DNA from 2 places in the Psychromonas sp. SR45-3 genome. Region 2 is predicted to be linked to the other one. Evidence: predicted binding sites of a transcription regulator. Region 2 holds the regulator's gene; the other holds the start of a gene.
The links. Region 2 encodes MetJ, which represses methionine synthesis genes. Its sites were predicted from a motif close to TAGACGTCTAGACGTCTA; they were not measured.
Positions count from the first base shown of each region.

Region 1: a site for MetJ is predicted at 1,433-1,450, ahead of metA (homoserine O-succinyltransferase). Genes of this name have one in related genera too.

Region 1 covers NZ_JACJDP010000027.1:15,412-18,608, reverse strand. Annotated here, with positions in the region: gene metA (homoserine O-succinyltransferase) at 491-1,408, opposite strand; gene H5084_RS13785 (GNAT family N-acetyltransferase) at 1,684-2,169, shown strand; gene H5084_RS13780 (SCO family protein) at 2,270-2,908, opposite strand; gene lexA (transcriptional repressor LexA) at 2,961-3,197, opposite strand, start outside.
Region 2 covers NZ_JACJDP010000015.1:8,171-11,367, forward strand. Annotated here, with positions in the region: gene H5084_RS09890 (class I adenylate cyclase) at 1-1,118, shown strand, start outside; gene metJ (met regulon transcriptional regulator MetJ) at 1,266-1,547, shown strand; gene H5084_RS09900 (hypothetical protein) at 1,928-2,227, shown strand; gene H5084_RS09905 (bifunctional 4-hydroxy-2-oxoglutarate aldolase/2-dehydro-3-deoxy-phosphogluconate aldolase) at 2,306-2,929, opposite strand; gene H5084_RS09910 (sugar kinase) at 2,960-3,197, opposite strand, start outside.

The DNA.
Region 1 (3,197 bases), on a different contig from region 2:
TTGATAAAAGTGAATGTTAGAAACGCCCGTTGGCAATGAGTTAACTAATATAAACTCCTAACTCTGACACCCACTTTCAATAAAATGATAAAACGTAAAAATAATTAATCCTCCTGTATTAATGAATACAACCAGTATTAACTTCTAAAACTGTATCTAATTACCCCGTTGGGTAGGTGAGTGTTTAAATTAACAACTCAGTTTTTGATGCGGTTTCAGTACACTGGTACGAGTAAAATTTAAAATAATCTTATACCTCCGTTTTATGTTTGTTAACGTGAAAATGCTTAAATTGGTCAAGTGCATTTAATGCGATTGTGAAGTTAATTTTAATAACTAAGCTTCCTGAATAACCAACTTGCTAACTGCGCAGAAGCACTGCCTATATTTGACTTTACTCCTCTTAAGCTCTCTTAGCTACTAATAATTGTAGGAGAGCTTTTTACCTTTTCCAGTACTATTTTTCATCTTTATAAATTATTTACAAAATTTAGATTAAGTCACTGAGATCGTATGGTGTTACCTGATAAACACAATAATTTAGCCAGTTGCTATATAAGAGATTTCCATGGCTACGCCAAATTGCATGTGGAATTTCATTCTCATCATCATTCGGGTAATAGTTAATTGGCATGACCGGATCTAGCTCTTCTTCAAGGTCTCTTAAATATTCGTTATTTAGTGTATTTGCATCGTATTCGGGGTGCCCAGTGATATAAACCTGACGACAATCAGGACTTGCCGCAAGATATACTCCCGCATCAGGCGCATCTGCAAATACTGTTAAATCTGTTTTATCTTTAATAGTACGGCTATTAAATTCAGCATAACGAGATAATGGCGCCCAAAATTCATCGTCAAACCCTCTTACTAGTGGATGATGATGATGTGACGTTCGGTGTGAATAAATACCAGAGAGTTTATCATCACGGGTTTCTTTCTCTAATCCATACAGTATGTTTAATGCTGCTTGTGCCGCCCAACATAAAAATAGCGTTGAGGTAACGTTATGGCGAGACCAGTTAACTATTTCCGTGAACTTTTCCCAATAATATACATTTTCAAACGGAATGGTGCCAAGTGGTGCGCCAGTAATAATAAAGCCATCCCATTTTCGATTTTTGATTCGCTCAAAGTCACCGTAGAACTTATCTAAATGCTTTTGCGGTGTATTTCGTGTTGCTCTAGCGTCCACTCGTAACAGTTCAATATCAACTTGTAAGGGAGTATTAGATAATAAACGCATGAGTTGCGTTTCAGTTTCAATTTTTTTAGGCATTAAATTAAGGATCAGAACGCGCAGAGGACGAATGTTCTGGTGACTAGCTCGTGTTTCTGACATCGTAAAAATATTTTCAGATTTTAAAATACTTGATGCAGGTAAATCATCTGGAATACGAATTGGCATAATTACTTCCTTAAAATGGCCTTTTAGACATCTAGAAGTCTAACACTAAAGTAACTATTTTAAATACTTAAATCTAATTTAGCAGCTGTATTTATTTTTTATCTCTATTTTTTGACCTCAATTATTGTCAAAAGTTAACTACTTCCTATGTTGATCCTTGATTATTTTTATCGATGCTAGCGCTTCCACCAGCTTGTCCTCACTTTATGTAGAATAATTTTGATACATTAGTTAGACTAAAAAAACACCAATAATTAAAAATAAAAGGAATAGTAATGCTTAATATTCAAACGGTTGTAGCGGACTTACATAATCCACAACATGCACAGGCTTATTTAAGCTTAATGTCGCATTATGCTTGTGACCCTATGGGTGGAGGTGAAGATTTGAGTGACTTTGCCAAAGAGAACTTAATCACAAACTTGCTTGCTAGGAATGATGTTTTTATTGTTTTAATTTTTAGTGATGAGCATCCAGCTGCATTACTAACTGCGATAGAAGGCTTCTCTACTTTTGCTTGTAAGCCATTATTTAATATTCATGATGTTGTCGTACACAATGATTTTAGAGGCCAAGGCCTTACTAAACATTTATTTGAAAAAATTGAAGAAGTCGCAAAACAGCAGGATTGCTGCAAAATAACGCTAGAAGTATTAAGTGGTAATGCCATTGCTTGTAAAGCTTATCAGCGCCTTGGCTTTTCTGATTATCAGCTGGATCCTGAGTTTGGTAGTGCATTATTTTGGACAAAAAAGTTATAAACTGCGATCACCTACCGTTTAGTTTATACATCAACTCAACGGTAAACAGCCCTTACTGATTTAGCAGCAACCCTAAATGAGGCTAAATCCATTAGCGCTTTTAATAATTCGCCTGTATTGCTTTAATATCTTCAACCATTAAATCCATATCAACATGATTAATGCCCTGTGCATTAATTGTCGATTTAAACGTGGCATGAAACTCACCTTCAGGATTGATTAGAACAATAGAAGCACTATGGTCAACTAAATAAAAATCATCAGTTTCCCCCTCTTCAACCAAGCTATAAATCAATCCTAATTGAGTAACAAATGGCCAAAGTTGTTGATGGGTGCTGGTTACGCCAATAAATGCTTTATTAAAATAGTGCACATAATCTGCCAGTTGTTCTGCTTTATCTCGATTAGGATCAACAGAAATAAATACAACTTGTGTGGTTGTATTTCGATCATTGGCTAAGCTTGGGTAAATACGGTCTAGGTCTGCTAATGTGGTTGGACAAACGTCGGGGCAATAAGTATAACCCACAAAAAATAAGGTCCACTTTCCTTTTAAAGATTGGTTGGTAAAAGCGACTTCCCCAGCTTTTTCAAAGGCAAATTCAGGTAATGGCTGCCGTGTCTGTTGTAACACTAAGGCATCATTTTTACTGTGAACTAAATGAAAAGATTGGGTGCTACCGATAATAAAAAATAAAATCATTAACAGCGCACTAAAAATTATTATTAAACGTTTCATTTAATTCACACTATAAGTTTGGAAGAGGGTTATTAATAACACTAATTGCCAATTACATCCAATCTGCAGTACGAATAACCCCAACCGCAATCCCTTCAATATCAAAAGATTGATACTCTAAGTCGACCTTTATCGCATCAAATAAAGCATTTTCTGCTTTTAATGTTATCTGCTTACCATCACGATAAAAACGTTTTACGGTGACATTGTCTTCAACACGCGCAACTACAACTTGGCCATTGTTTATGTTTTGAGTTTTATGTACAGCCAATAAGTCGCCATCCATAAT
Region 2 (3,197 bases):
CGTTAGATACCTTTGAATTAGCAACAACTCCTTGTATTGGTTATTCTCCATATTTATCAAAATTAGTGGCTTGGAGTTATGTAAATGGACTTTATGATGAAGATACAATGCTGCATTTATACAACCAAGGCTCTGATTTAGTAGATAAAAATCTTAACCAATTTGGAAAAGATTTATATGCTGTTTTTCCTATATATGAACCTAAGGCAAGTGATAAAGCATTAAGTGCCCCCTGTGCGATTAAACATTTATCAATATTCTTAAATGTAGAAAAAGACCCGACACGGCACTGGCAAGACACTGAAGAAAGTGAGCTAAACCAAATTGATAATGTAATGGCTTATGGCGAGCATAAAGAGAGTTTAATAGGTAGTATCGACTTTATCTACCGCAACTCATGGAATGAAGTACGTACCTTACACTTTAATAGTCAATTCTCAGTTGTTGAAGCCTTGAATACCATTCTTTCAAAAATGCATCAAGATGCATCACCGCCAAATCAAATTGATTTATTTTGTTATAGCAGACACTTTAGCGAACAAATTTGCCAATCTTTTGGAAGTAAGTTAAATGAATTTATTCAATTACGCTTACATACTGTTCATACTCGCTCCGTACAAACATTATGGACCGGCGGTAGAAAATTTGGTTTTTACTTTGAACGTAAAGGCGTTTCACTACAGCACTTGGAAAGCGCAGTAGATATCTATAGCCACATTTCTAAAAAGAAACTATCAGCGAGCACGGTCAATTTAAAAAATACACATTTTGATCAAACAGCCAATGTGATCGAATCGCATATCAGTGAAGGTTTAATTCAATTCTTTTTTGAAAACTATAGTAATGGGTTTAATGTTTATATTGCCAATGCAGAAAATGATATTGAGACATTTTTAAACTTCGCAGGATCTAAAAACGAGTTTGTACAGAACGTAAATCGTTTTTATGCTTCCAACAGCCATGTTTCCAATCAACAAGATGATCAAATTAACTTTAACTTGCCACAGTTTTATGACATTACTCTCAATGAAGATAAAACCTTATCTTTAAATCCATTTAAAAGCGTAACACTGACAACTTCTAATGAAGATTTACTGTCTGCTCTTAGTAACCAATAACCCACTGTAAAGTTAAGCGTTCACTCCCTGCTCCTATTAATATAAAATCACCATTAGATTGCTAGACTTCTAGCCCTCTTTACGTTCAGATTGCTATGTTAAAAATCTCAGGGTAAAATGAAGCATATTTTTTAAAAGGTTATTATTATGTCAACAAAATGGAATGGTGAATATATTAGCCCTTATGCTGAACACGGCAAAAAGAGTGAACAAGTAAAAAAAGTGACGGTATCAATCCCTACTAAAGTCCTTAAAATATTGACCGATGAGCGAACTAGACGTCAAGTGAATAACTTACGCCACGCAACTAATAGTGAGTTATTATGTGAAGCATTTTTACATGCATACACGGGACAGCCCCTACCCGAGGACGATGAACTAGATAAAACACAAACAGCACTGACAACAGATACACCAGAAAAAGAATAAACATCTGATTATTAATAAATAATACCCTAACATACTGCTTCTTTTTTATTCAGGGTTGACCACTGAACTTTAATTATCAAGATATAATATGACAGTCTCAATTTAACGTTCGCCACCTTGCTGAGAACTGGCGAGAAGTTTTGTAAAAAAATAAACAATATCAACCTAAAGTTGTTCTCTTCACATGCACTAAAATAATTTACCCATTATCATTTTTGTTAACTACAATTATTGATGATAATTCAGGCCATAGTCATTAGCCGTAATAAGAACCATAAATTTATGCGGAGCGATGAATTATTTAATCAATTAAGCTTTAATGGAACAAAGTCATCAATAAGTCTATTCAATTAATAGAGATGCTATAAAGGTGGGTAATAGTGCAAGATTTTATTCAATATATTATTTTTGGAGGAGGTTTATTTGCCGCCCTCTCTCTTTATTATTTTACATTCCATCAATCACCTAATTTAGATAATTGGCAAGATCTGCCTTATTTGGAAGATTATTTAAAAAACCATCCCGATTGTGAAATTAAAGGCCAAAAAAATGCGAAATGCTGCTACTGCCATTCAGGTAAGGTGCAATATAAAGCAGCAAAATCAAATAAAGAACATCATTATCAACACTTTTGTAGTGCCTGTAAAAAGAACTTATTTAGAAGCCGTACGTTAAGCTAATTCAATTTTTGATACTTAAAAAAAGCCTCGATTAAATCAATAATCAAGGCTCAGTTTATAAAAATTAGGAGTAAGTAATTAAGTTAGAGACGCAACAGCCTCTTTAACCAAAAGACCAATTTTATCCCATTCACGGTTATCAATTAAATCAGCAGGTACCATCCATGTACCACCACAAGCAAGTACTGCATTAATATCTAAGTATTCATTAATATTTGCAGGTGAAACCCCGCCCGTTGGCATAAAGCTAACAGGATAAACAGCAGTCAATGATTTCAACATTGCAACACCACCTGAAGGGCCAGCAGGGAAGAATTTTAATGTTGTTAATCCCATTTCCATTGCTTGCTCAACCAGAGATGGGTTATTAACACCAGGGATAATTGGCATTTTACGTTGCTGACAGTATTTAACCGTAGTTGGATTAAAACCAGGACTAACAATGAAGTCAACACCAGCGTCAATCGCTTGATCAACAGTTTCACTATTTAATACCGTACCTGCACCAATCAACATATCAGGAAATGCTGCACGTAAATTTTTAATTGCTTGTGCCGCAGCAGGCGTACGGAAAGTTATCTCCGCACATGGCATACCATTTTCAACTAATACTCTACCTAGCGGCACTGCATCCTCAGCATCTTTAATTGCGATAACAGGGATAACTTTTAGAGCTTGTAGTTTTTCATTTAATGTTGTCATTTTTAATCCTATTGAATATTTTAATAAACTTTAATCGACAAAAGGTGCTGTATATTGCACATCAATTAACGCACCTTTATGCTGAATAACAGTGCCTGCTAACTGATGACCTTTTTCAGCCGCAGCAATACTTGACTCGCCTAATATACGTTTTGACATATAACCGGCAGCAAAAGAGTCACCTGCAGCCGTTGTATCAATTACATTTTCAGGTGCAATTTTAGTCGCCGCAACACTAATAGAATCATCAGCAGTAACAATTAAACAT